Regions from separate parts of the Siccibacter colletis genome, predicted to be linked through region 3. Evidence: riboswitches for the same ligand, from Rfam matches in the RefSeq annotation. Region 3 holds a riboswitch; each other region holds the start of a gene.

Region 1 (9,726 bases), 980 kb from region 3:
GAACGCCGCGCCAGCCACAGGCTGACGCCTATCCCGGCGATAGCGTTAACGGTATAAAACAGACCAACCCAGACCGGACGCGCGCCCACCTCGCGGCTTAAAAACAGACTCAGCGTCGGTGCCTGCAGCGCACCCGCAATGCCCATCATAAAAGAGACCAGCATGAACGCGACGTAAACCCGGTTCAGGCGGCGGCCTTTGGTTAAAAACCAACGCATTGGCGATCCTTGTGCTTAAAAAGAGGAAAGGAGAAATGATAAACGAAAAAAGCCAGCAGTAGCATACTGCTGGCGGGTGTTCGATAACACCAATACTCAGTCACACATGACGATTGCGATCGGGATAAACGGGCCGGGCGGTAACCTCCCACTGCATCAGATCCTCCAGCATCCGCACGCGTTGTATTGCGCTCAGGCGTGCCAGCCATGAGGGCGAAACGTCCTGCGTGGCGGAGAAATAGCGCTGCCAGAATACTTTTGCAGAAGACCTGTTCATCATTACCTCCTCGCTTTCATCGCCGCTAAGTATTGGCGTAATATGAGGATAATTAAATTGATGAATTTCCCGGCAGGAGTTCCCCTTTTATGTCCTCGGCGCGTCTGCAACAACAGTTTATCCGTCTCTGGCAGTGCTGCGACGGGCAACCTCAGCACACCACGCTCAGCGAACTCGCCGACAGGCTTGCCTGCTCGCGACGTCATATGCGTAACCTGCTCAATGCCATGCAGGCCGAGGGGTGGCTTGCCTGGCAGGCCGAAGCCGGGCGCGGGAAGCGATCCACCCTCACCTTTCTCTATACCGGACTGGCGCTTCAGCAGCAGCGGGCTGACGACCTGCTGGAGCAGGATAAGCTCGATCAGCTGATGCAGATCGTGGGCGACAAAGCAGCGGTGCGCCGCATGGTGGTATCGCATCTTGGCCGCAGCTTCCGTCAGGGCAAACATATTCTGCGCGTGCTCTACTACCGTCCGCTGCAGAACCTGCTGCCGGGCAGCGCGCTACGCCGCTCTGAAACCCATATCGTGCGCCAGATCTTCAGCGCCCTGACGCTGATAAATGAGGAAAACGGGGAAATCGAAGCGGATATCGCGCACCACTGGCAGCAGATCTCCCCGCTGCACTGGCGTTTTTTCCTGCGCCCCGGCGTTCATTTTCATCATGGCCGCGAGCTGGAGATGCAAGACGTTATCGCCTCGCTGACGCGCATCCGCACCCAGCCGCTGTTCACGCATATCACCGACATCTCCTCCCCCACCGCGTGGACACTGGATATACACCTCAGCCAGCCGGACAAGTGGCTGCCGTGGCTGATGGGCAGCGTGGCGACCATGATCCTGCCGCAGGAGTGGCCCACCATGCCCAACTACGCCAGCCGTCCGGTGGGCACCGGCCCCTATGCCGTGGTGCGCAACAATAATACCCAGCTGAAAATCCACGCCTTTGACGACTATTTTGGCTACCGGGCGCTCATCGACGAAGTTAATTTCTGGGTGCTGCCGGATATCAGCGAAGAAGTGAGCAGCGGCGTGCATCTGGAAGGCGCGAGCGGCGATGAGAAAGCCGTGGAAACCCGCCTTGAGGAGGGCTGCTACTATCTGCTGTTTGATTCGCGCTCCCGCTGCGGCGCAAACAGCGCAGTGCGACGCTGGCTAAGCCAGGTGCTCTCGCCGGTGAATCTCATTTATCACGCAGCCAGAAGTAACCAGCGCTACTGGTTCCCGGCGTATGGGCTGCTGCCGCGCTGGCACCATGCTCCGCAGAAAGCGGATTATCCGCCGCCGGCCGGTCTTGAAAGCCTGACCCTGACCTTCTACCGCGACCACGTTGAGCACCGCGTTATCGCCCAGGTGATGGAAACCCTGCTGGCAGAACATCAGGTGCGCCTGATCATTAACGAGGTGAGCTACGAAGCCTGGCATCAGGGCGACGAGGTGAGCGATCTGTGGCTCAACAGCGCTAACTTTACGCTGCCGCTGGAGTTCTCACTGTTTGCCCATCTGTATGAGATGCCGCTGATGCACAACTGCATTCCCATCGACTGGCAGGCGGATGCCAGGCGCTGGCGCGCCGGGGAGCTTGCCCTGCCGGAGTGGTGCCAGCAGCGCGTGGAACAGCTTGATATCTTTCCCCTGATCCACCACTGGCTGACCATTCAGGGTCAGCGCAGCATGCGTGGGGTACGCATGAACACGCTGGGCTGGTTTGACTTCAAATCGGCATGGTTCGCCCCACCGGAGCCTTAACGCCGCGTAAGGGAATAATTGACGGGCCACTTTCATTAATTAACCAAATCATTACAATGCAAGACGTTCTCAACGGGGTGCCCTGTCAACCGATCGGCGCTGAGATAATACCCGTCGAACCTGATCCGGATAACGCCGGCGAAGGGATTTGAGGCTGCTGCTCAAAATCCTTTGCCCCCTGAATGAAAGGTGCAAAGTGCTGAAAAAACTTCTCCCCCTGCTGGCCCTGCTCGCCGCGCCCGCTTTCGCGAAGCCTGTTTTAACCGTTTATACCTACGACTCTTTTGCTGCCGACTGGGGCCCTGGCCCGACGGTGAAAAAGGCATTCGAAGCCGACTGCAACTGCGAACTGAAGCTGGTGGCGCTGGAAGACGGTGTGTCGCTGCTTAACCGCCTGCGTATGGAAGGCAAAAACAGCAAGGCCGATGTGGTACTGGGCCTCGACAACAACCTGCTGGCGGCGGCCACGCAAACCGGGCTGTTTGCCAGAAGCGGCATTCCCGCAAGCGCGGTGAGCGTCCCCGGCGGCTGGAACAACGACACCTTTGTGCCGTTCGACTACGGCTGGTTCGCCTTCGTGTATGACAAAACCAAAGTGAAAAACCCGCCGAAAAGCCTGAAGGAGCTGGTGGAGAGTGACCAGAAATGGCGCGTTATTTACCAGGACCCGCGCACCAGCACGCCGGGCCTCGGGCTGCTGCTGTGGATGCAAAAAGTGTATGGCGATAAAGCGCCCGAGGCGTGGCAGAAGCTGGCGGCAAAAACCGTCACCGTCACCAAAGGCTGGAGCGAAGCCTACGGCCTGTTCCTGAAAGGTGAGAGCGACCTGGTGCTGAGCTACACCACGTCCCCGGCGTATCACATCATCGAAGAGAAAAAAGAGCATATCGCCGCGGCAAACTTCAGCGAAGGCCACTATCTGCAGGTTGAAGTGGCCGGGCGTCTCGCTGCCAGCAAGCAGCCGGAACTGGCGGATAAATTCATGAAGTTTATGCTTACCCCGGCGTTCCAGCAGGCGATCCCCACTGGAAACTGGATGTATCCGGTCAGCAACGTGACGCTGCCGGAGGGCTTTACCTCGCTGGTTAAACCCCAGACCACGCTGGAATACTCTGCCGATGAGGTCGCCGCCCAGCGCGCCGCCTGGATTAGCGAATGGCAACGCGCCGTCAGCCGTTAATCCCGGGCTGGATGTGGCCGGGGCTGTGTGCCGCCACGCTGCTGGTGGCGGTGGCGCTGGCTGCATTCGGCGCGCTGTGGTTTAACGCACCGCACGGCGACGCCTTCGCCGTGCTGCACGACAGCTATCTCTGGCACGTGGTGCGTTTCTCATTCTGGCAGGCGTTTCTCTCCGCCCTGCTTTCGGTGGTTCCCGCCATATTCCTCGCCCGCGCCCTGTACCGCCGGCGCTTTCCGGGGCGCGAGGCGCTGCTGCGGCTGTGCGCCATGACGCTGGTACTGCCGGTGCTGGTGGCGGTGTTCGGCATTCTCAGCGTGTACGGGCGTCAGGGCTGGCTGGCGACACTCTGCGCCTGGGCGGGCATTGAGTGGCGCTTCTCGCCCTATGGCCTGCAGGGGATCCTGCTGGCGCATGTCTTTTTCAACCTGCCGATGGCGACCCGTCTGCTGCTGCTGGCGCTGGAGCAGATCCCCGGCGAGCAACGACAAATTGCCGCCCAGCTGGATATGCGCGGCTGGCATTTCTTCCGCTACGTCGAGTGGCCCTGGCTGCGGCGACAGATCGCCCCGACGGCGGCGCTGATCTTTATGCTCTGTTTCGCCAGCTTTGCCACGGTGCTGTCGCTCGGCGGCGGGCCGCAGGCAACCACCATCGAGCTGGCTATCTTCCAGGCGCTCAGCTACGACTACGATCCGGCGCGTGCTGCGCTGCTGGCGCTGTTGCAGATGGTCTGCTGTCTTGGCCTGGTAATGCTCAGCCAGCGGCTCAGCAAGGCGATCCCGGTAGGCAGCAGCGCGGTGTCGGGCTGGCGCAATCCGCAGGACAGCCTGCGCAGCCGCCTGTGCGACGGCGCGCTGATAAGCCTTGCGCTGCTGTTGCTGTTGCCACCGCTGCTGGCAGTGATCGTTGACGGGCTCAACCGCAGCGTAAGTCATGTACTGGCCGACCCGCTGCTGTGGCAGGCGCTGTTAACGTCTCTGCGCATCGCGCTCGGAGCCGGGCTGCTCTGCATGGTGCTTACCCTGATGCTGCTGTGGAGCGCCCGCGAGCTGCGGCTGCGCCAGCGGGCAATGGCGGGCCAGATGCTGGAGCTGAGCGGGATGTTGATCCTCGCCATGCCCGGCATCGTGCTGGCAACCGGCTTCTTTCTGCTGCTCAACGCCAGCATCGGTTTGCCACAGCAGGCGGACGCGATTGTGATTTTCACCAATGCCCTGATGGCCGTGCCTTATGCCATGAAGGTGCTCGATCACCCGATGCGCGATATCGCCGCCCGCTACGGGTTGCTGTGTCAGTCGCTGGACTTGCGCGGCCTTAACCGCCTGCGCTGGCTCGAATGGCGCGCCCTGCGGGGGCCGCTGGGCCAGGCGCTGGCGTTTGCCTGCGTGCTCTCCATCGGCGACTTTGGCGTGGTGGCGCTGTTCGGCAATGCCGATTTCCGCACCCTGCCATTTTATCTCTATCAGCAAATCGGCTCCTACCGCAGCGAGGATGGAGCGGTCACCGCCCTGCTGCTGCTGCTGCTCTGCTTCCTGCTGTTTACTGCAATCGAAAAACTCCCGGGGCGCCATGCTGACTCTCACTGATGTAACCTGGCTGTATCAACATCTGCCCCTGCGCTTCAACCTGCATCTCAACGCCGGGGAACGCGTGGCGGTGCTCGGCCCGAGCGGGGCCGGAAAAAGCACGCTGCTGAGCCTGGTGGCGGGCTTTCTGGAGCCGGCCTCCGGCAGTATCAGGCTAAACGGCGCGGACCATACCCATACGCCGCCGGCGCAGCGCCCGGTGTCGATGCTGTTTCAGGAAAATAACCTGTTTACCCACCTGACGGTGCACCAGAACATCGGGCTCGGTCTGCATCCGGGACTGAAGCTTAACGCCGACCAGCGCGCCCGGCTGGAAACGATCGCACGCCAGATGGCGATCGATACCCTGCTCGATAGGCTGCCCGGTCAGCTCTCCGGCGGTCAGCGTCAGCGTGTGGCACTGGCGCGCTGCCTGGTACGCGAACAGCCCGTGCTGTTGCTGGATGAGCCGTTTTCCGCCCTCGATCCGGCACTGCGCCAGGAGATGCTCTCGCTGCTGGAGACGCTGTGTGAACGCCAGCAGCTGACGCTGTTAATGGTGTCCCACAGCATTGAAGACGCAGAGCGCATCGCGCCCCGCAGCGTGGTAGTGGTGGATGGCCGCATCGCCTGGGACGGCGACACGGGTGCGCTGGTGCGCGGTGAAACCAGCGCGTCGGCGCTGTTAGGTATCGCGCCTCAGTGAGCGCCGCTGAGTACTTTTCCAAGAATGCGCAGGTAAACCGGCATCAGCGGATGGCTCTGGATGACTACCAGTGCGCCGACGGCAACGGCCGTGATCAGCGGCGCCAGCCAGTGCAGCCGGGCGCGCGGCAGGTACGCCGTCAGCCTGTCGCTGCCGGATTTTCCGCTGCGCCACCAGCGCCAGCACAGCCAGGCGGCAATCCACAGCAGTAAGCCAACCCCCAACAGCAGCCACTTAAACCAGCCGCTTTGCATGTCATCGGGGATATCGATCGCTGCCCCGGCGAGGATACCGGGCAGGAAGTAGAACGGCGGCCAGAACACGCAGCCGATCACGTTCGGCAGAATGAATTTGCGTACCGGCAGATCGAGCATCCCGGCCACCATCGGCACCAGCGGACGCGTCGGGCCAACAAAACGCCCGACCAGAATAGTGAACATGCTGTGCTGGTGCAGCGCATGCTCGGTTTTATCGAGCAGCGCTTTGTTTTTCTTCAGGAATGACCAGCGATGCAGCGGCTTTTTGAAACGCCAGCCGATGCCGAACGAGATCCAGTCACCGAGGAAACAGCCGAGGATGCCCGCCGCCCATGCCTGATAGAAATTGACCTCGCCGCTGCCAATCAGCGCGCCGAGGCCCGCCATCAGCACCGTACCCGGCAGCAGCAGCCCCACCAGCGCCAGCGATTCGAGAAACGCCACCAGCGCCACGGCAATCAGCGAATACGTCACAGACTGCGTAATAAAGTGATTCAGGAAAGCTTCCATAACGTATCCGTTAGTTGAAGGAAGGGGGATTCTGCTGAGCGCGCCGCGCCCCGTCAAGCTCCCGGCCTCCTGAAATCCGGTGCGGTGGTAAGATTTTGTTGCTGATTAGCCTTTCGTTTAGCTACGCCTGCTCACACCCGGCGCGAAACTCGCTCGGACTGGCACCGGTGCATTTTTTAAACACCCGTGAAAAGTAGAGCTGATCTTCAAACCCGACGTTGCGCCCGACGCTGGCGACCGGCATACGCGTGGTGCTCAGTAACAGTTTAGCCTGGCTGATGCGCTGATCCTCGCGCCAGCTCAACACGCTGACGCCAAGCTGCTGGCGAAACAGATGCGAGAGCCGCGACGGCGACAGGCAGACGTGCTGCGCCACGCCCGCAATATCAAAGTTGCTGTCGGCCAGGTGATCGCTGATGTACTGACATGCATCGCGCACCCGGTGGTCGAGCGGCGCTTTGAGCGACTCGCTGATCGCTTCCACACGACGCAGCAGCATCTGCTCCAGCAGGTTGATCGCCAGCAGTTCCGAGTAACGTCCCTGCCCCTGAGCGGCGTCAATGATCTGCTGGAACAGCCCGGCAAACTGCGCGGCCTGCGTTTCCTCCGGCCGGAAAAAGCCGGTATGGGCAAAGATGGCTGGCCAGTTAAGCCACTCGTGCCAGTAAGCGCGCGGACGGAAATAGACCCACTGGTGATACCACTCCTGCGCGCCAGGGCTGCGTCCGTAGTGATGGATTTCGCCGGGTGGGAACAGCAGGATATCGCCGGGCTTGCAGATAAACTGCTGCCCCTGGTTTTTCACTACCCCCTCGCCACGCACCGTCAGATTGAGAATAAACCCCTTCATGCCCAGCGGCCGGTCGATGAAAAAGTCGAGGTAGCCGCCCGCTTCGATGGGCGTCAGCCCGGCAACCAGATGGGCATTGAACGAGTAGCCCGGCAGCAGCGGATCGTTTTGCATTTCAGCCATAATGTGCATCGCTCCAGCGTTAAATAAGGAAACCAATTGTCCATATCCCGCCCCGCTACTGCCTGTGCCCACCTGCGGGGCTGGCATGGCGTTATCCATGCGGGGTAAGTCCGTTTAAACGCAGTAATTCATTCCCTGAAGCCCCTGAAACAGCACGAAAACGGAGTAACAGAATTGTCTATAACCGCGGCAGAAATGTCCACATCGAATATTTGCGTGACGTCACAGTTTGCTAACCCATAGCATTTTCGTCCATAAGATAAGCCAATTTCCCCTGACGGTTTCCGGCCTTGAAAACTACTGTTCATCCATGTCTGTTTGTTCATGGAGCAATGAAAGATGGCAATCGCCCTTGGCCTGGATTTTGGTAGTGATTCGGTACGCGCCCTGGCTGTAGACTGCGCGACCGGTGCGGAGCTGGCCACTGCGGTTGAGTGGTATCCGCGTTGGATGGAAGGTCGCTTCTGCGATGCGCCCCACAATCAGTTTCGTCATCACCCCCTCGATTACATCGATTCGATGGAAAAATCGCTGCTGGCGGTGCTCGACCAGTTACCGGATGACGCCCGCACGCAGATCGTTGGTATCGGCGTCGACAGCACCGGGTCAACCCCTGCGCCCATTGACGACGACGGCTACGTGCTGGCGCTGCGCCCGGAGTTTGCCGACAATCCGAACGCGATGTTTGTCCTGTGGAAGGATCACACGGCGGTAGAAGAGGCCGAAGCCATCACCCGCCTGTGCCACCAGCCGGGTAAGGCCGACTACTCGCGCTATATCGGCGGAATTTATTCCAGCGAATGGTTCTGGGCCAAGATTCTGCACGTCACCCGTACCGATGCGGCCGTGGCGCAGGCAGCGTCCTCCTGGATCGAGCTGTGCGACTGGGTACCGGCCCTGCTCTCCGGCACCACGCGTCCGGCAGACATTCGCCGCGGCCGCTGCAGCGCCGGCCATAAATCCCTGTGGCATGAGAGCTGGGGCGGCCTGCCGCCGGCCAGCTTCTTTGACGAGCTGGACCCGATCCTCAATCAGAATCTCGTCTACCCGATGTTCACCGACACCTGGACGGCAGACGTTCCGGTGGGGAATCTCAGCCCGGAGTGGGCCGCACGTCTGGGCCTGCCGGAGAGCGTAGTGATTTCCGGCGGCGCGTTTGACTGCCATATGGGCGCGGTCGGCGCGGGCGCGCAACCCAATACCCTGGTAAAAGTCATCGGCACCTCAACCTGCGACATCCTGACGGCGGATTACCCGAGCGTCGGCGACCGTGCGGTGAAGGGTATTTGCGGCCAGGTGGATGGCAGCGTCACGCCGGGATTTATCGGTCTTGAGGCGGGCCAGTCGGCCTTTGGCGATATCTATGCCTGGTTTGGCCGCGTGCTGGGCTGGCCGCTGGATGAGCTGGCCGCTCAGCATCCTGAGCTGCGCGAGCAGATCGCCGCCAGTAAGAAAGCGCTGCTGCCTGCACTGACCGCCGCCTGGGCCAAACAGCCGTCGCTCGAACACCTGCCGGTAGTGCTTGACTGGTTTAACGGGCGCCGCACGCCGTTTGCCAATCAGCGCCTGAAGGGCGTGATCACCGACCTGAGTCTGGCTACCGATGCACCGGCGCTGTTTGGCGGCCTGGTTGCGGCTACCGCTTTCGGCGCCCGCGCCATCATGGAGTGTTTCACCGAGCAGGGCATCGCGGTCAATAACGTGATGGCCCTCGGCGGCATCGCGCGTAAAAACCCGGTCATCATGCAGGCCTGCTGCGACGTGCTGAACCGTCCATTGCAAATTGTCGCCTCGGATCAGTGCTGCGCGCTGGGTGCGGCGATCTTCGCCGCCGTGGCGGCTGGGGTACACAGCGACATTCCTGCCGCCCAGCAGGTGATGGCAAGCCGTATCGAAAATACGCTTCAGCCCGACGCCGCTCAGGCAGCCCGTTTCCAGCGCCTCTACCACCGCTATCAGCAGTGGGCGAAGAGCGCAGAGCAACACTACTCCCCTTCCGCTACGTCACAGCCTGTTGCCGCAGGCCAGAACGCCCTGACACATTAAGGACAAGATAATGAGCATTTTTTCTCAATATGAAGTGTGGTTCGTCATTGGTAGTCAGCATCTTTATGGCCCGGAAACCCTGCGCCAGGTGAACGACCATGCCGGCCAGGTGGTGAACGCGCTGAATGCCGAAGCGAATCTGCCCTGCAAGCTGGTACTGAAACCGCTGGGCACCACGCCGGATGAGATCACCGCCATCTGCCGCGAAGCGAACCATGACGAGAAGTGCGCGGGTCTTGTGGTGTG
Region 2 (9,726 bases), 1.1 Mb from region 3:
CTTCACCACTCTGCAACAGGCGGCTCCCCCGGCGCGGGCGATCCGGGTTAAGGCTGATATTTACGAGGCGGTGGAGCAGTTCCGCCAGCTCTCATCCGCCTTCAGCCAGCAGCCGACGGTATGGGACGGCGAGCGCCGGGCGAAGCAGCTTGATGAGCACCTGGTGCGCCATCAGATCCGTCGCGCCGGGCTGTCGCGTATCACCACCACCGACTGCGCCACCCTGGCCTCGTGGGGCTTCACCACGGCGCTGGACGTGAAGCAGCAGAACGTGCGCGTGGTGCCGGGCATCGGCCCGATTAAAAGCGCGAATCTTCATACCTGGCTGCATGAGCTGGAGCGCAGCTTCAGTTACCGCAGCGCCTGGACGACGGTGGACCATCATCAGGTACGCACCCGCCAGAGCGAGATCCTGATTAAGCAGCAGGGTATGGAGGAACGTATCAAGAAAAGCCTCAGCGCTTTTCAGGGCCTGGCGCTGGAGATCGATCGCTGGAAAAGGTCGGTGGACAGCGAGCTGACGGCGCTGTTCGCGCAGCTGGCGCAGAACGAGGCGGATATCCGCAGCCTGGCGCTGCCGGTGCCGCCGCGTCCGCCGCTGAATGCCATTCCCGCGCCGACGCTGGCCTCATTCCAGCCACCTGCCACTGGCAGCGGGCAGATCACCCGTGCGACGGCGCAGGTCGTCTGTCCACGCTGTCAGGGACCGATGGTGCGACGCCTGGCGCGGCGCGGGCCGGGAAATGGTCGGGCGTTCTGGGGATGTGGCCGCTATCCGGCCTGTAATGGCACACGCCCCATCTGAGGCGTGTGCGGGAGAGGTATTAGCGGTGGTAGAAGATATCGCCGTTATAGGCCTTGAGGATTTTGCCTTCCGCGTCGGTGATCTGCACGTAGTTGCCGCCCATATAGGTCCAGCGGCTGCCAGCTTCCGGCGCGGGCAGATTGCGCAGCTGCCATTTGGTGATGTTGTATTCGTCAGTCAGATACATAGCCGGAACGCGGTCACCAATTTTAAACTGGGTAAAATCGGCAACAAACTCTTTAATCTCGTAAGAATCAATACCCGTCGGCGCTGCGCCCTGCGGTGCAGCAAACGTTGACGACGCCACGGTCAACAGCGCGCCCATCAACAGCATTTTCGTTTTAGCCATGATATCTCCACGGTATGTTGGCTGTTTATTATTGTTAAACCCTTACTAAGCGTTGCATCATCCCCGCTCCGCGTAAAGTCAGACAAGCACTGAATTGTGAGTAAATCATCGGGTTTGTAACAGAAATCAGTAATCAGCAGAGATGAATGAGGCACCGGAAGTGACTATGATGCGCACACGCAATTGCCGGGATACGAACATGAAGAACAACAGACGCTTCGCATATAGTGCAGAGGGCAGAGAGTGAGCGCACGCCGGGCATTCCACTTCGCCCCGTTTCGCTATCTCTTTTTCGCCCGTCTGCTGACAGTACTCGGGAACAGCATTGCTCCCGTGGCGCTGGCCTTTGCGGTGCTCGATATCGGCGGGTCGGCAGGAGACTTAGGGATTGTGGTGGCGGCGCGCTCAATATTTAACGTCGCCTTCCTGTTGATTGGCGGCGTGCTGGCGGACCGCTATTCGCGCAGTAAAGTGCTGGTGTGGTCGTCGGCGATCGCCGCATTCTCTCAGGCCGTGGTCGCCTGGCTGGTGCTTGACGGCTCGGCGACGGTCGCGCTGCTGGCACTGTTGGGTATCCTGAACGGTGCGGCGGCGGGGGTCGCGCTTCCCGCCTCACAGGCGATGGTGCCGCAGACGGTCCCCGCCCACAGCCTGCGCGAAGCAAACGCCTTTATTCAGCTTGGTATCAACGGCGGCACCGTGATTGGTGCGTCGCTCGGCGGTGTGCTTGCCAGTATGGTCGGCCCGGGATGGGGGCTGGCGGTGGACGCGCTGGGCTTTGCGCTAGCCGCACCGCTCTATCTGATGACCCGCACCAGCGCTGCCCGGACGGGAGAAAGCCACAGCAATATCCTGCAGGATCTGCGCGACGGCTGGCAGGAGTTCATCGCCCGCAGCTGGGTGTGGGTGATAGTGGTGCAGTTCACCCTGATCAATGCGGCATTCAGCGGCATTATGATGATTGTCGGTCCCATCGTCGCGGATGCCTCTTTCGGCCGCGCCGGCTGGGGCTTTGCGCTCGCCTCGCAGGGCACTGGGTTGATTGTCGGCTCGCTGATCGCCCTGCGCTGGAAACCGCGCCGCGACCTGTTTATCGGCGTGCTGCTGGTACTGCTCTGCGCACTGCCGCTGCTGGTGCTCAGCCAGCACCCCACCACGGCCGCGCTGATGGCGGCCTTCTTCGTCGCCGGCGTCGGGTTTGGTCAGTTCGGCGTGGTCTGGGCGCACTCCCTGCAAACCCACATTCCTCCCGGGAAGCTCGCCCGCGTTTACGCCTGGGACGCCATCGGCTCATTTGTGGCGATCCCCATCGGCGAGCTCGCCGCCGGTCCGCTGACCGCTCAGTTTGGTATTCCCCGGCTGTTACTGGCCTGCGCCGCCGTGGTCGTGATTGCTACTCTGGCCGCAGCCTGTATTCCGGCGATACGCCGCCATGAGAATGGCGTAGTGGTAAGAAGGGAAGGGGATGAGCGGGAGTGACGACAGGATGAGAGGAACCTATCAGGATATTGTCTTTATAGATTGAACAGGCAGTCATCCCCTGTATCAATTGAACGGCGTTTCATGGGGTACGTCGATCGCCAGTGAAAAGCGCGAATTTTCTCAGAAGTGGCGAGCAGAAACATGACAGAGTGCGGCAAAGTGCTTGCGAATCGGCGTGAGCGGCTGGGATTTCGTATTTTGATGACTTTCGACAGGGAAGGCTGCTGCATAGCATTCGTCACTCTGTTGGCTCTATCACAATGGCTGGGTGGGTAAAGAACGTCTTGCATCTGCAACAAACGGTAGACCATGAGAAAAGTGGTGGGATTGCTAAACGTTGGTAACACATATTCCTCTATCCTCTGTTTCTTATGTGATTAACATAACAGGCACGCTTGCATCACCGCGCGCCATCCCCTAAGCTGCCAGAAAGTAAGCTAATTTGTACCAATGACTCGGGGTGCCCTTCTTAAATGAAGGCTGAGAAATACCCGTATTACCTGATCTGGATAATGCCAGCGTAGGGAAGTCAGATGCCTGTCCGGTATCCCTTCTTCGCGCCGGACAGGAGCCCATCATGCAACCTGACCTGCTTCACGACGCCGTTGCGATACGCGTCCTTAATCATCTCCATGCCCGCTCGCCGCTGGTTCACTGCCTTACCAATGACGTGGTGCAGACCTTTACCGCTAACGTGCTGCTGGCGCTTAACGCCTCGCCCGCGATGGTGGTCGATCCCGACGAGGCGGCGCAGTTCAGCGCTGTCGCTGATGGTCTGCTGATCAATCTTGGCACCCTGACGCAGCCGCAGCGCGATGCCATGCGTGCGGCGATTACCAGCGCCCGTTGCCACAATACCCCCTGGACCCTCGATCCGGTGGCGGTCGGGGCGCTCACTCTGCGCACTGATTTTGCCCATGAAATCCTCGCCCTGAACCCGGCGGCCATTCGCGGTAACGCTTCGGAAATCCGCGCCCTCGCCGGGGAAAGCACGGGCGGACGCGGCGTGGATACCACCGATCGGGCTGCCGACGCGCTGCACGCCGCCATCACCCTGGCCCGGCAGTACCGGACGGTCGTCGCCGTCACCGGGGAAGTGGATTACGTTACCGACGGCGAACGCACTCTGGCCATACGCGGCGGCGACCCGTTGATGACCCGCGTGGTCGGCACCGGCTGTGCGCTGTCGGCGGTGGTCGCGGCGTGCTGTACGCTGCCCGGCGACAGGCTGGAAAACGTAGCGGGTGCCTGCTGGATCATGAAGCGCGCGGGCGCGCAGGCCGCCTCACGCGCAACGGGGCCGGGCAGCTTCGCCAGCGCCTTTCTCGATGCGCTGTACGGGCTGAACCGGGAGGTGGCGCAATGAAACGTATTAATGCGCTGACCATCGCCGGCACCGATCCCAGCGGCGGGGCGGGTATCCAGGCGGATCTGAAAACCTTCTCGGCGCTGGAGGCCTATGGCACCTCGGTTATCACCGCGCTGGTAGCGCAGAACACGCGCGGCGTACAGTCGGTCTACCACCTCGACCCGGTCTTTGTCGGGGCGCAGATCGACGCCGTGCTGAGCGATGTGCGCATCGACGCCATCAAAATCGGCATGCTGGATAACGCTGCGATCGTGGATGTGGTGGCGGAGCGCCTGGCACATTACGGCGCGGCTAACGTGGTGCTCGACACCGTGATGCTGGCCAAAAGCGGCGATGCGCTGCTGATGCCGGACGCGGTAGACCGGTTGCGCACCCGGCTGCTGCCGCAGGTGGCGCTGATCACGCCGAATCTGCCGGAGGCCGCGGCGCTGCTGAATACCCCCAGCGCCGGCGATGAGCAGACGATGCGGATGCAGGGCAGGGCGCTGCTGGAGTACGGCTGCGGGGCGGTGCTGATGAAGGGCGGTCATTTAGATAACGGTGAAAGCCCTGACTGGTTGATTACTCGCGCGCAGGAAGTCCGCTTTACCACGCCGCGCATCGCCACCAGAAACACCCACGGCACCGGCTGTACGCTCTCGGCGGCGCTGGCAGCGCTGCGTCCGCGTCATGACTGCTGGGAAACCACCGTGGCGGCGGCGAAGGATTATCTTACCGGTGCGCTGGCGCAGGCGGATTCACTGGAGGTGGGGGCGGGCATTGGTCCGGTGCACCATTTTTATGGCTGGTGGTAGCAAATAGCGGGCGCTTAACAGGCAAAACCGGCTAAAAATGCGCCAGCCGATGGCAAAACGCGACTGAAAGGTCCAGGCTTACTCTGCCCGTAACGTCACGGGCGAGGACAATCCATGTGCGCCGGGCATGACGCCTGGCGTAACTTTCGGGAGCTTATTATGACAGATATCGTGCAGTTGCTTGGCAAAGATGCCGACAGCCTGTTACAGCATCGCTGTATGACGATTCCAGCAGAGCAGCTTTATTTACCGGGCCATGACTACGTTGACCGCGTTATGGTGGATAACAACCGCCCGCCGGCAGTGCTGCGCAATATGCAGACGCTGTACAACACCGGGCGGCTGGCAGGGACAGGCTACCTCTCTATCCTGCCTGTGGATCAGGGGGTGGAGCACTCGGCGGGAGCCTCGTTTGCAGCAAACCCTCAGTACTTCGACCCGAAAAACATCGTCGAGCTGGCGATTGAAGCGGGCTGCAACTGCGTGGCCTCCACCTACGGCGTGCTGGCTTCCGTCTCGCGCCGCTACGCGCACCGCATCCCGTTCCTGGTAAAGCTCAATCACAACGAGACCCTGAGCTATCCGACCCAGTATGACCAGACGCTGTACGCCAGCGTCGAGCAGGCGTTTAACATGGGCGCGGTGGCGGTCGGGGCCACTATCTACTTCGGCTCTGAAGAGTCCCGTCGGCAGATTGAAGAGATCTCGGCAGCCTTCGAGCGGGCGCACGAGCTGGGCATGGTTACCGTGCTGTGGGCCTACCTGCGCAACAGCGCGTTCAAGAAAGACGGCGTCGATTATCACGTCTCCGCCGACCTGACCGGCCAGGCAAACCACCTCGCGGCGACAATCGGGGCGGATATCGTGAAGCAGAAAATGGCGGAGAATAACGGCGGCTACAACGCGGTGAAATTCGGCTACACCGATGAGCGCGTCTACAGCAAACTGACCAGCGATAACCCGATTGACCTGGTACGCTATCAACTGGCGAACTGCTACATGGGCCGCGCCGGGCTGATCAACTCCGGCGGCGCGGACGGGGGCGATACCGATCTCGGCGATGCAGTGCGTACCGCGGTTATCAACAAACGCGCGGGCGGAATGGGGCTGATCCTCGGTCGCAAGGCGTTCAAGAAAACCATGGCGGATGGCGTGAAGCTCATCAATGCCGTGCAGGATGTGTATCTCGACAGCAAAGTCACTATCGCCTGATCCTCAACGCCTCTGCGGAGGCGTTTTCCTTGTTTTTAACAATTCGATCACCTTCACACTTAGCCTTTCTTTTGTGAAAAGGTTCACTTCTCCCTGTGCATATGCCCGAAAAACGGCGTTTTAATCACGCGCTTTGTCCGAGGCAGCGGATACTTTTTGTGCTTAGATTTAGTTCTGAAACGCTTTTTCAAAATATATGCCTTCCCCACCGTAGTTGTTGAGCTGTTACGGAAATGTATTGCGCTATCAGGTAACGGCCTGACCTGCACTCTCTGTTGTCGTTAAGGACCCGTAATGAAGATCGAATCCGTCAATGTCACCGTATTTACCTACCCCACACGCCGCGTCTCGGACAGCGCCGGCCACTCGCATCCCGGCGACGAGAGCCTGGCAAAAATGGCGATGCTGACCATCACCGCCGAGGATGGCAGCAAGGGCTACTCCTTCGCGCCGCCGGAAGTGGTGCGCCCGTTCGTGGTCAATGCTTTCTTCCGCAAGGTGCTGGTCGGCCAGGATGCTTTTGACCGTGAACGCATCTGGCAGGATCTGGTGCACTGGCAGCGCGGCAGCGCACACCAGCTTACCGAGCGCGCGCTCTCCTTCGTTGAGCAGGCGCTGTGGGATCTGGCGGGCCGCAAAATGAATATGCCGGTGTGGAAGCTGATCGGCGGCTACCGCGACCGCGTACCGGCTTACGGCAGCACCATGTGCGGAGACGAACTCAAGGGCGGGCTGTCGACCCCGGAAGAGTACGCGCAGTTCGCCGAAACCCTGGTGGCACGCGGCTACAAGGCGATCAAGCTGCACACCTGGATGCCGCCGGTGGCCTTTGCGCCGAACCCGAAAATGGACGTCAAAGCCTGCGCAGCGGTGCGCGAAGCGGTGGGGCCGGATATCGACCTGATGATCGACGGCTACCACTGGTACAGCCGTACCGAGGCGCTTTACATCGGTAAGGAGCTGGAAAAACTCAACTTCGCCTGGTTTGAAGAGCCGATGGAGGAGGAGAGCATGTCCTCTTACGCCTGGCTGGCAGAGAACCTGTCAATTCCGGTGATTGGCCCGGAAAGCCTCGGCGGCAAACACCACAGCCGCGCCGACTGGGTGAAAGCGGGTGCCTGCGACATTCTGCGTGCCGGGGCCAACGGCGTGGGCGGCATTGCGCCGACGCTGAAGGTCGCGCACCTGGCTGAAGCCTTCGGGATGGACTGCGAAGTGCACGGCAACGGCGCCGCCAGCCTGGCGGTGGTGGGGGCGATCCGCAACTGCCGCTGGTATGAGCGCGGCCTGCTGCATCCGTTCCTCGACTACGACGAGCCGGCGGCTTACCTCAACAGCATCGTTGACCCGATGGACAGCGACGGCATGGTGCATCTGCCCACGCGTCCGGGCCTCGGGGAAGACATTAACTTTGCGTATATCGACGCCCATACCGTCAGCCACGACTGACACATAAAAACCTCAACCCCGATCCGCTGCGGCGAAGACGGGGTTTACCCTACACGGCGGTATAGCGATGAAAACATTCTCCGTTACGGGGGCGTGCCTGCTGACGCTCTCGCTGATGATGGGGAGCGGTGTGGCGCAGGCAAAAACGCCGCCCGATCAGCTCATCATGGGCATGAACATGAACAACCTGCTCACCCTCGACCCGGCGGCGATGACCGGCAACGAGGTGGTGGGCATTGTAGTGAACCTCTATGATTCGCTGGTGGAGCTGGACCCGAACCAGCTGACCAACGTGCGTCCGGCGCTGGCGGAGTCCTGGGATATCAGCCCGGACCGCAGCACCATCACCTTCCATCTGCGCAAGGATGTCACCTTTCACTCCGGCAATCCGCTGACCGCTGAGGATGTGGTGTGGTCGATGCGTCGTCTGCTGCATCTCAATCTGGCGCAGGCCTCGGTGTGGAAATCCTACGGCTTCAGCAAAACCAATATCGACCAGCAGGTAACCGCCCCGGACGCCTATACCGTGGAGCTGCGCTTGCCGAAGCCCAACGATCCGAAGCTGGTGGTCTATTCGCTGGCAGCGCTCGGCAATCTTGGCGTGCTCGACAGTAAAACGGTGCAAACCCATGAAGTGAATAACGACTGGGGCAACCGCTGGCTGACCACCCATACCGCAGGTTCCGGGCCGTTCATGCTGGAGGTGTGGCAGGCCAAAGACGTGCTGCGCATGAAGCGTAACCCGGCCTACTGGCGCGGCGCGCCGAAGCTGGATCGCGTGGTGCTGCGTCATTTTCAGGAGTCCCAGACGCTGCGCCTGATGATTGCCAAAGGCGATCTGGATGTCGCCAGCAATATGGCGGTGTCGGACGTCAACGCCCTGCGTGAAGATCCCAGTGTGACCGTGGACGCGGTGAAAAAGGGCACCATTTACTACGTGGCGATGAGCATGAAAGAAGCGCACTTCGCCAACCCGAAAGTGCGCGAAGCGGTGCGCTACCTGATTGACTATCAGGGCATTAATAAGGCGCTGATGCCGGGCTACGGCGTGCTGCACCAGCGGCCGATTCAGTCCGGCATGGCGGCGACGCTGCCGAACCCTGGCTACCGCCTCGACATCCCGCGCGCGAAAAAGCTGCTGGCGGAAGCGGGCTACCCGGACGGGTTTGATACCACGCTGCGCGTGCTGGCGGATCAGCCATTCATGAATATCGCCATTGCCGTGCAGTCCACCCTGATGCAGGGCGGGATCAACGCCAAAATCGTCACCGGCACCGGGAACCAGATCTACGGCGCGATGCGCGAACGCAAATTCGACATGCTGGTCGGGCGCGGCGGCAGCGGCGTGGAGCCGCATCCGCACTCCAGCCTGCGCGCCCTGGTCTACAACCCGGATAACGCCGATGCCGCACGCCTGACCAACTTCCAGGGCTGGCGCACCAGTTTCTACGACCAACCGCTGAACCAGATGATCGATAAGGCGCTGCTGGAGCAGGACCCGGCGAAGCAGGTCGGGCTTTACCAGGCGGTGCAGACGCGCTACGACCAGCTGATCCCGGCGATGATCCCGCTGTCGCAGATGGTGGATTCGGTGGTGGTGCGCAACGAGGTGAAAAATTACCAGCCGCACCCGTCAGCCACCACCTGGCTGCGCGAGGTGTACAAGCAACCCGCTGATGCAGGAGGAGACAAAGGATGACCAGCGCCATTCTCGCCCCGGGCTCCCGCGCCCGACGCTTCTCAAACCGGCTGTTGCAGGTCGCGGTGACGCTGTTTGGCCTGCTGCTGCTGACCTTCTTTATCGGTCGCGTGATGCCGGTTGACCCGGTGCTGGCAATCGTCGGGCCGGACGCTGACCAGAGCACGTACGATCAGGTCTATCAGCAGCTGGGGTTTGATAAGTCGCTGCTGACCCAGTTTGGTATCTACCTTAATGCCCTGCTGCATGGCGATCTTGGCAATGCGCTGCTTACCGGTAAGCCGGTGGTGGACGATATTATTCGCGTCTTCCCGGCTACCCTTGAGCTGGCGACGATGGCGATTATCGTCGGTGCCGGCCTCGGCATTCCGTTAGGCGTGCTGGCGGCGGCGCGGCGCAACAGCCTGGCGGATTACGTGGTGCGCATTATCAGCCTCGCCGGGTACTCCACGCCGATCTTCTGGGTCGGAATGATGGGCCTGCTGCTGTTTTACGCCTGGCTTGGCTGGGTGGGCGGTGCCGGACGGCTGGATCTCGGCCTTGACGGCGCGGTGCCACACCGTACCG
Region 3 (9,726 bases):
CGTCAGCGGACGGGATCGCTTCTTCGAGCTTCTCAAGCTGGCTGTCGAAGTTGATTTTCGCGTCTTTCACCGTCAGCGTTTCCCAGATCAGATCGAGCACGCGGCGGTACAGCGCAGCATCGCCGAAGCCCGTCTGCTGGCAGAACATCGCGTAGTTGGGATACATCCGCTCGCACAGCGAAGCCATAAAGGTGGTGTGCTGCCAGGCTTCAAGCTTCGCAAGGCGCAGATGAATGGGATTTTGTAGCATAGTGGCGTCTCATGAACCGGTAATGTGCGGCAGTGTACCGCAACTATCGGGGGATTTCCTGCCAACGTCGAAACGCCGGACGCCCCGAGGCGACGGCATCTGCCCAGCGGGTCGGCTCAGGCAGCCGATAGCCTTTGGTGCAGCGCTGCACCCACGCCAGCGCGGTATCAATGCTGACCCGATGCCCGGTCGAGACGAACAGCGGATTACAACGCTGCTTGCTGCGCCAGACCCAGGCCAGCTGCTCGCCTTTATCCATCAGCGGCGCCACCGCACCCGGTTCATCAGAGAGCGGTTCAAACTTACCGCACAGGCGCTTTTTCGCCACCCCAATGGTCGGGACATCCACCAGCATACCGAAGTGGCTGGCAACGCCGAGGCGGCGCGGATGGGAGATCCCGTGGCCATCAACGAACAGCAGCTCTGGCTTCTGCGACAGCATATCCCACGCCGCGAGCAGCGCAGGATATTCACGAAACGACAGAAAACCGGGGATGTACGGCATAGTGGTGGCAATGCGCGCCACCTGATACTCGATAAGCTCAAGCGAAGGGTAGCTCAGCAGCACAATGGCTGCCCGCGTCACTTCTCCACCCTGCTCAAACCCGACGTCCGCACCCGCGATAATCGACGGCGTGGTGGTAATCAGGTCATCTTCCCGGACAATGCGGGAAGCCAGTTCGAGTTGCTGTGTGCGAAGTGCCGCGAGATCCATACGTGCTCCTTAGTTGTGATACGGTACGGACAGCCGGTGTACCGCCTCCACAAACGCGCCTGCGTGTTCAGGCGGCACATCCTGGTGAATGCCGTGCCCCAGATTGAAGACGTGGCCTTCACCCTGTCCGAAACCTTCCAGTATAGTCGCTACCTCTTCTTCTATACGGGCCGGCTGCGCGTAAAGCATTGATGGGTCCATATTTCCCTGCAGCGCAACCTTGTGCCCCACGCGACGACGCGCATCGGCGATATCGGTGGTCCAGTCGAGGCCCAGCGCGTCACAGCCGGTGTCAGCCATCGCTTCCAGCCACTGTCCGCCGCCTTTGGTGAACAGCGTCACCGGCACGCGTTTGCCGTCGTTTTCACGCAGCAGACCGTCGATGATTTTATGCATGTAGTAGAGCGAGAACTGCTGATAGTCGCGCCCGGTGAGCACGCCGCCCCAGGTATCGAAGATCATTACCGACTGCGCGCCGGCGCGGATCTGGGCATTCAGGTACAGCGTGACGCTCTTCGCCAGCTTGTCGAGCAGCGCGTGCAGCGTCTGCGGCTCGGCGTACATCATCTTTTTGATCAGGGTAAAGGCTTTGCTGCTGCCGCCTTCCACCATGTAAGTGGCCAGCGTCCACGGGCTGCCGGTGAAGCCAATCAGCGGCACCTCGCCTTTAAGTTCGCGGCGAATGGTACGCACCGCGTTCATCACGTAGCCCAGTTCCTGCTCCGGGTCAGGAATGGGCAGCCTGTCGACGTCGGCTTTGTTCTTGATGGGCGAGGTGAAGCGCGGGCCTTCGCCGGTTTCAAAGTACAGGCCGAGGCCCATCGCGTCCGGCACGGTGAGAATGTCCGAGAAGAGGATCGCCGCATCGAGCGGGTAACGGCGCAGTGGCTGGAGCGTCACTTCGCACGCCAGCTCGGCGTTTTTGCACAGCGACATAAAATCGCCCGCCTGCGCGCGGGTCGCCTTATATTCCGGCAGATAGCGGCCCGCCTGGCGCATCATCCATACGGGCGTGACATCTACCGGCTGGCGCAGCAGGGCGCGCAGGTAACGATCGTTCTTCAGTTCGGTCATTTCAGCATTCCTTAAAAAGCGTGGCCGTCAGTTTACCACGTCATTCGTACTCAGCCCGGCACAAAGCGACAGTATCTTCGATCAAGCGGCGCGCCACGGTGCCCGGCGGGGGCAGCAGCGGCAGCTGGTCATACCGATACCAGCCGGCATCTGACAGCTCTTTGGGGTCGATTTTCAGCTCGCCGCTGTCGTATTCCGCCATGTAAGCCGTCATTAACGACTGCGGGAACGGCCACGGCTGGGAAGTGACGTAACGCAGGTTCTTCACCCGGATATTGCTCTCTTCCATCACTTCACGCGCGACCGCCTGCTCCAGCGTCTCGCCCACTTCGACAAAGCCGGCCAGCACGGTATAGATGCCGTTGCGGTGGCGGTTGTGCTGAGCCAGCAGGATCTTATCCTCGTGGCGGATGGCAACAATGATGCACGGGGCAATTTGCGGATAGTAGCGCTCGTGGCAGTGCCCACATAGCATCGCCCACTCGCTTTTTCCGGGATGCATTTCGTGGCCGCAGTAGCCGCAGTACTTGTGTGAACGATAGAATTCGGCGAGCTGTACGCCGCGGCCAGCAAGCTGGAACAGACCGACATCCTTATCGATGACCTGGCGCACAGACGCCATGTCCTGCCGCCGGGCCTCACGCACCAGCCACACCGGCTCATTTTCCCATTCGCCGATTTTGATCGCGCTTTTACCGGTCAGCGAAAATTTTTCCGCGTATCCATTGGGCAAATCGCCATTCGGCAGCCATAATTTTTGTTCATGGCTGATGATCCACCAGCCGTGATCGTGTTTGTCTATTGTATGTTCCATAACCTGTTGCACTACCTTAGCTTCACTGGCATGTTGTTCACATTATTTTTACATATTTTGGGTGTACTGCTTTTAATCTTATAACTCATGGAGTCGATCATGCTAAATCAGCTGGAAAGTCTGACAGAACGCGTTGGAGGCAGTAACGAACTCGTCGACCGCTGGCTCAACGTGCGCAAACACCTGCTGGTAAACTATTACAAAGTGGTTGGCATTAAACCTGGCAAGGAAACGCACATCGCGCTGGACGAACAGGCGCTGGATGATTTTTGTCACAACCTGGTTGATTACCTGTCAGCCGGTCACTTTAATATTTACGAGCGCCTTATCAGCGAAATGGAAGGGTCCAGCCCGCTGGTTGCCGCCACGCAACTCTACCCCTTACTCGAAGCGAATACGCAGGAAATCATGGCGTATTACGATACCCATCTGGAAAATGCTATCGATCACGACAACTGCCTGGAGTTCCAGGAAGCGCTGTCCGGTATCGGCGAAGCGCTGGCTGCCCGCTTCGCGCTGGAAGATAAACTGATCGTGCTGGCATTTGATAACGACCTGCGCGACAGCGCCAACGACGAAACCAGCTTCGCGCGCCCGGCTTGAGTTTCGGGCAGTTAACGCGTAATTTATTTTAGCCCCGCCGTCGTGCGGGGTTTTCCCTGAAGCATTCTGCCCTGTGGCAGCATCGCTGAAGGGCCATCTTGTCGGAGTGCCCAGTGTGTATGCACGGGCTGAGACCGTTAATTCGGGATCCGCGGAACCTGATCAGGCTAATACCTGCGAAGGGAACAAGAGTCAATCTGCTGTGGCGTCGCACCTCTGCGCGGCGTCTCCCTCTTGCTTCATCCGTCGTTCTGACAAGCCACTTCCCGATTATTTACTGGAATGCGCTATGTCTGTGACCGTCAAACCCAACCGCCGCGAAACCCGCGCGCAGGCCCAACGTTTTATCAGCACCCTTGAGGGAACCGCGTTTCCCAATTCGCACCGTATCTACCTCACCGGCTCCCGGCCCGATATTCGCGTGCCGATGCGCGAGATCCAGCTCAGCCCGACCCTTACCGGCGGCAGTGAAAGCAACCCGCAGTATGAAGCCAACGAGCCGGTGCCGGTGTACGACACCTCCGGCCCCTACGGCGACCCGGCAGTCGCTATCGATGTGCACCGCGGGCTGGAGAAAGTGCGCGCCCCGTGGATTGAAGCGCGTCAGGATACCGAGGCGCTGTCCAGCCGCAGCTCCGCCTGGACACGGGAGCGACTCGCCGATGACGGGCTGGATGAACTACGTTTTAGCGGCCTGCTGACGCCGCGCCGCGCCCGTCCAGGCAAATGCGTCACCCAGCTGCACTACGCACGCCAGGGCATCATCACGCCGGAGATGGAGTTCATCGCAATCCGCGAGAATATGGGCCGGGAGCGCATCCGCAGCGAAGTGCTGCGCCACCAGCATCCGGGAGAAGCCTTTGGCGCCCAGTTGCCGGAAAACATCACCCCCGAGTTTGTGCGCGCTGAAGTTGCCGCCGGCCGCGCCATCATTCCCGCCAATATTAATCACCCTGAATCGGAACCGATGATCATTGGCCGCAACTTCCTGGTGAAAGTGAATGCCAACATCGGTAATTCCGCGGTGACCTCCTCTATTGAAGAAGAGGTGGAGAAACTGGTGTGGTCCACGCGCTGGGGCGCGGATACGGTGATGGATCTCTCTACCGGGCGCTACATCCACGAGACGCGGGAGTGGATCCTGCGCAACAGCCCGGTGCCGATTGGCACTGTGCCGATCTATCAGGCGCTGGAGAAGGTCAACGGCATTGCGGAAAACCTGAGCTGGGAGTCGTTCCGCGATACCCTGCTGGAGCAGGCGGAACAGGGTGTGGACTACTTCACCATCCATGCCGGGGTGCTGCTGCGCTATGTGCCAATGACCGCGAAACGCCTCACCGGGATTGTCTCGCGCGGTGGGTCTATCATGGCGAAATGGTGCCTGTCGCACCATCAGGAGAACTTCCTCTACACCCACTTCCGCGAGATCTGCGAAATTTGCGCTGCCTACGACGTGTCGCTGTCGCTCGGCGACGGGCTGCGTCCGGGTTCAATTCAGGATGCCAACGACGAGGCGCAGTTCGCCGAGCTGCACACGCTGGGCGAGCTGACGAAAATCGCCTGGGAGTATGACGTTCAGGTGATGATTGAAGGCCCAGGGCACGTGCCGATGCAGATGATCCGCCGCAATATGACCGAGGAGCTGGAGCACTGCCATGAAGCCCCGTTCTATACCCTCGGCCCGCTGACCACCGACATTGCACCGGGCTACGATCACTTTACCTCGGGCATCGGCGCCGCGATGATCGGCTGGTTTGGCTGCGCGATGCTCTGCTACGTGACACCTAAAGAGCACCTCGGCCTGCCGAACAAAGAGGACGTGAAGCAGGGGCTGATTACTTACAAAATCGCCGCGCACGCCGCTGACCTGGCGAAGGGCCATCCGGGCGCGCAGATCCGCGATAACGCCATGTCGAAGGCGCGCTTCGAGTTCCGCTGGGAGGATCAGTTTAACCTTGCGCTCGACCCGTTTACCGCCCGGGCCTATCACGACGAAACGCTGCCGCAGGAGTCAGGCAAAGTGGCGCACTTCTGCTCCATGTGTGGCCCGAAATTCTGCTCGATGAAAATCACTCAGGAAGTCCGCGACTATGCGGCGCAGCAGGAGCGTGAAGCGGGCCTGAACGACATGGCGAACACCTTCCGCGCCAAAGGCGGCGACATCTATCTGCGCCAGGAGGAAGCATGATGCTGACCCCCCTGTTCCCTGTAGTGCCGCAACGTCTCGGTCTCTACCCGGTGGTGGACAGCCTGCTCTGGGTTGAACGCCTGCTGGCGGCGGGCGTGCGCACGTTACAGCTGCGCATCAAAGACAAACAGGACCATGAGGTTGAGGCCGATGTGCAGGCGGCCATCGCGCTGGGTAAAGGCTATCACGCCCGGCTGTTTATCAACGATTACTGGCGGCTGGCGATCAAGCACCAAGCCTACGGCGTGCATCTCGGTCAGGAGGATCTTGCCAGCGCCGATCTGGACGCAATCCGTGCTGCCGGACTGCGGCTGGGCGTTTCCACCCATGACGATATGGAGATTGACGTCGCGCTGGCGGTACGCCCCTCCTATATCGCTCTTGGTCACGTGTTTCCAACCCAAACCAAACAGATGCCCTCTGCGCCGCAGGGGCTGAGCCAGCTGGCGGCGCACGTAAAAAGAGTAGGCAATTACCCCACCGTCGCCATCGGCGGTATCAGCCTCGAACGCGCCGCGGCGGTGCTGGAGACCGGCGTGGGCAGCATTGCCGTGGTCAGCGCCATTACGCAGGCCGCAGACTGGCAGGCAGCGACCCGGGCGCTGCTGGCACTGGCGGGGGTGGGCGATGAATGATGCCGATTTCATGCGCTACAGCCGCCAGATCCTGCTGGAGGACATTGCCGTTGAAGGACAGAGCCGCTTACAGCGAGGCCGGGCGCTGATTATCGGGCTGGGCGGACTTGGCTCGCCGGCCGCGCACTACCTTGCGGGCGCAGGCGTTGGCACCCTGACGCTGGTGGATGATGACCAGGTGCACATCAGCAATCTGCACCGGCAGACGCTCTATGCCAGTGCGGATGTTGGCCAGCCGAAAGCCGAAGCAGCTGGACGGCGGCTGAGCGCAATCAACCCGCACGTCACGCTGCGCCTTCTGTCGCAGCGTTTACAGGGCGATGCTCTGCTACAGGCGGTAGCGCAGGCGGATGTGGTGCTGGACTGTACCGATAACATGGCGTCGCGCCAGGCCATCAATGCCGCCTGCGTGGCGCAGAACAGGCCGCTGATTAGCGCCAGCGCCGTCGGCTTCGGCGGCCAGATAATGACCCTGACGCCGCCCTGGCAGCACGGCTGCTACCGCTGCCTGTGGCCTGACGACGCCGAGCCGGAGCGCAACTGCCGCACCGCCGGTGTGCCCGGCCCGGTCGTGGGCATGATGGGAACACTGCAGGCGCTGGAAGGTCTGAAGCTGCTGAGCGGTATGCCAACCGATGCCAGTACGCTGCGTCTGTTTGATGGACGCAGTGGACAGTGGCGCACACTGAGTCTGACGCGCGCGCCGGGCTGCCCGGTATGTGGTGGAGGCGCGTATGCACGTTCTGCTTAACGACGAGCGACAGGAGTGCGACATGCCGCTCACCGTCGCGGCGTTTCTTTCGCAACGGCAGCTGCTGACGCCCGGCGTGGCGCTGGCGCTGAACCATCAGATCCTCCCGCGCTCGCGCTGGGAGGAACACCATCTTGAGGAGGGCGATCACCTCCTGCTTTTTCAGGTCATCGCCGGAGGCTGACATGCTGCGCATTGCTGATAAAACCTTTACCTCGCGACTCTTTACCGGCACCGGTAAATTCGCTTCGTCCTCATTGATGGTGGACGCGATCCGCGCCTCCGGTAGCGAACTGGTGACGCTGGCAATGAAGCGCGTCGATCTGCGGGATCGCCGGGATGCGATTCTCGCCCCGCTGCTGGAGGCGGGCGTCACGCTGCTGCCGAATACCTCCGGCGCGAAAACCGCCGAGGAAGCGGTGTTCGCCGCGCAGCTGGCCCGCGAGGCGCTGGGTACGCACTGGGTCAAACTCGAAATTCACCCGGATGCCCGCTACCTGCTGCCCGACCCGATTGAAACGCTGCGTGCCGCAGAGAAGCTGGTCGCGCAGGGGTTCGTGGTGCTGCCCTACTGCGGTGCCGACCCGGTACTGTGCAAGCGGCTGGAGGAAGCCGGCTGCGCGGCGGTGATGCCGCTCGGTGCGCCGATTGGCTCCAATAAAGGGCTACAGACCCGCGCACTGCTGGAGATCATTATTGAACAGGCCACGGTGCCGGTGGTGGTCGATGCCGGTATCGGTGTGCCGAGCCACGCCACCGAGGCGCTGGAGATGGGGGCCGCCGCGGTACTGGTAAACACGGCGATAGCCGTTGCCAGCGACCCGGTACGCATGGCGCAGGCGTTCCGCCTTGCCGTTGAAGCCGGCGCGCTGGCACATCAGGCCGGGCCGGGCGCGCAACAGCAGGTAGCCAGCGCCTCCAGCCCGCTCACCGACTTTCTGGGGGCCGCCGGATGAAGACGTTTACCTCGCACTGGCAGCAGTTCGACTGGGACGATATCCGGCTGCGCATCAACAGCAAAACCGGGGCTGACGTTGAGCGCGCGCTGAATGCCTCAAAGCGTAGTCGGGACGATATGATGGCGCTGCTCTCACCGGCCGCACAGCCGTACCTCGAAGCACTGGCTCAGCAGGCCCAGCGCCTTACCCGCCAGCGCTTCGGCAATACAGTCAGCTTTTACGTCCCGCTTTATCTCTCCAACCTGTGCGCCAACGACTGCACCTACTGTGGCTTTTCTATGAGCAACCGCCTGCGCCGCAAGACGCTGGACGAGGCGGAGATTGTCCGGGAGTGTGATGCCCTGCAGGCGTTGGGGTTCGACCATATCCTGCTGGTGACCGGCGAGCATCAGAGCAAAGTGGGCATGGACTACTTTCGCCAGCATCTGCCTGCCATCCGCAGCCGTTTTTCTTCGCTGCAGATGGAAGTGCAACCGCTGGCGCAGGCGGAGTACGCCGAGCTGAAAACCCTCGGGCTGGATGGCGTGCTGGTTTATCAGGAAACCTACAATGAAGGCTGCTACGCCCGGCACCACCTGCGCGGCAACAAGCAGGACTTTTTCTGGCGGCTGGAAACCCCGGATCGTCTGGGTCGGGCCGGGATCGATAAGATCGGACTGGGGGCATTGATCGGCCTGTCGGACAGCTGGCGCGTGGACTGCTATCTGCTGGCCGAACACCTGCTCTGGCTGCAGCAGCACTACTGGCAGAGCCGTTATTCGGTCTCGTTCCCGCGCCTGCGTCCCTGTGCGGGCGGCGTGGAACCGGCATCGCTGATGAATGAGCGCGAGCTGGTGCAGACCATCTGCGCCTTCAGGCTGTTGATGCCGGAAGTGGAGCTGTCGCTCTCCACCCGGGAATCGCCGTGGTTCCGCGATCGCGTTATTCCGCTGGCGATTAATACCGTCAGCGCTTTTTCGCGTACCCAGCCCGGCGGCTATGCCGATGGCAACCCGGAGCTGGAACAGTTCGCTACCCACGACAGCCGCCGTCCGGAAGAGGTGGCCGCTGCGCTGGTAGAGGCCGGATTACAGCCGGTGTGGAAAGACTGGGACCACTTTCTGGGAAGAGGTTCGCAACTTTCCTGATGCCATGCTGCAAACCGGAAGAAATCACGGATAGCGCGCCGCAAACGGCGAAACGGACGCTCGGCATGCGGCGCAACCTTCGTTAACCTCCCTGTTGTCAGCGTTACGGTGCTGACCGGGGCGGTATTTTCCCTGCCAATTGCCGCCCCGCCTTCACCGTGCTGACACCTGAAATTCCTGTTTATTCAGATGCAAACGCGGCTTGAGTAGACCATTTCACAAAAAAGGTAACCGGTTTCCGTCTGCGCCGGTTTCTTTTGTGATGGCAGACACACAATCAGGCGAAAGCGGTTGTTGCTGCCTGCCAGCGGGGATAAATATTTCCGCTATCCCCCGGAATCAGAGAGCAGATTATGAAGAATATCGTTTTATGCTGCGCTGCAGGTATGTCCACCAGCATGCTGGTACAACGCATGAAAGACGCAGCGCAGAAGCGCGGTGTTGAGGTCTCAATCAAAGCCGTACCGGTTGCTGAGTTTAAGGACATTATCGATACGGCGGATATCGTGCTGCTCGGCCCGCAGGTTAAATATGAACAGCAGAAGTTCCAGGCAATTGCCGATCCGCTGGGTAAAACCGTGGCCGTTATCGACATGATGGATTACGGCAT

What was found. Region 3 has a riboswitch for thiamine pyrophosphate ahead of thiC (phosphomethylpyrimidine synthase ThiC). Riboswitches for the same ligand answer to the same signal wherever they lie in the genome.
Region 1: it holds a riboswitch for thiamine pyrophosphate, as region 3 does, so the genes downstream of both, thiB (thiamine ABC transporter substrate binding subunit) here and thiC (phosphomethylpyrimidine synthase ThiC) in region 3, are expected to answer to the same signal.
Region 2: it holds a riboswitch for thiamine pyrophosphate, as region 3 does, so the genes downstream of both, thiM (hydroxyethylthiazole kinase) here and thiC (phosphomethylpyrimidine synthase ThiC) in region 3, are expected to answer to the same signal.

The regions. Positions count from the first base shown of each region.
Region 1 covers NZ_CP074352.1:675,275-685,000, reverse strand. The annotation lists gene KFZ77_RS03405 (sugar efflux transporter) at 1-218, opposite strand, end outside; gene sgrT (glucose uptake inhibitor SgrT) at 319-495, opposite strand; gene sgrR (HTH-type transcriptional regulator SgrR) at 585-2,243, shown strand; TPP riboswitch at 2,307-2,408, shown strand; gene thiB (thiamine ABC transporter substrate binding subunit) at 2,440-3,423, shown strand; gene thiP (thiamine/thiamine pyrophosphate ABC transporter permease ThiP) at 3,399-5,009, shown strand; gene thiQ (thiamine ABC transporter ATP-binding protein ThiQ) at 4,993-5,694, shown strand; gene KFZ77_RS03375 (DedA family protein) at 5,688-6,461, opposite strand; gene araC (arabinose operon transcriptional regulator AraC) at 6,583-7,434, opposite strand; gene araB (ribulokinase) at 7,774-9,480, shown strand; gene araA (L-arabinose isomerase) at 9,491-9,726, shown strand, end outside.
Region 2 covers NZ_CP074352.1:2,681,475-2,691,200, reverse strand. The annotation lists gene KFZ77_RS13000 (helix-hairpin-helix domain-containing protein) at 1-805, shown strand, start outside; gene KFZ77_RS12995 (RcnB family protein) at 825-1,154, opposite strand; gene KFZ77_RS12990 (MFS transporter) at 1,398-2,633, shown strand; TPP riboswitch at 3,083-3,180, shown strand; gene thiM (hydroxyethylthiazole kinase) at 3,214-4,002, shown strand; gene thiD (bifunctional hydroxymethylpyrimidine kinase/phosphomethylpyrimidine kinase) at 3,999-4,799, shown strand; gene fbaB (class I fructose-bisphosphate aldolase) at 4,959-6,011, shown strand; gene KFZ77_RS12970 (mandelate racemase family protein) at 6,306-7,460, shown strand; gene KFZ77_RS12965 (ABC transporter substrate-binding protein) at 7,528-9,159, shown strand; gene KFZ77_RS12960 (ABC transporter permease) at 9,156-9,726, shown strand, end outside.
Region 3 covers NZ_CP074352.1:3,760,685-3,770,410, forward strand. The annotation lists gene KFZ77_RS17960 (YjaG family protein) at 1-250, opposite strand, end outside; gene nfi (deoxyribonuclease V) at 294-965, opposite strand; gene hemE (uroporphyrinogen decarboxylase) at 975-2,039, opposite strand; gene nudC (NAD(+) diphosphatase) at 2,080-2,853, opposite strand; gene KFZ77_RS17980 (Rsd/AlgQ family anti-sigma factor) at 2,953-3,456, shown strand; TPP riboswitch at 3,549-3,658, shown strand; gene thiC (phosphomethylpyrimidine synthase ThiC) at 3,746-5,644, shown strand; gene thiE (thiamine phosphate synthase) at 5,644-6,279, shown strand; gene KFZ77_RS17995 (HesA/MoeB/ThiF family protein) at 6,272-7,030, shown strand; gene thiS (sulfur carrier protein ThiS) at 7,014-7,214, shown strand; gene thiG (thiazole synthase) at 7,216-7,986, shown strand; gene thiH (2-iminoacetate synthase ThiH) at 7,983-9,116, shown strand; gene KFZ77_RS18015 (PTS sugar transporter subunit IIB) at 9,470-9,726, shown strand, end outside.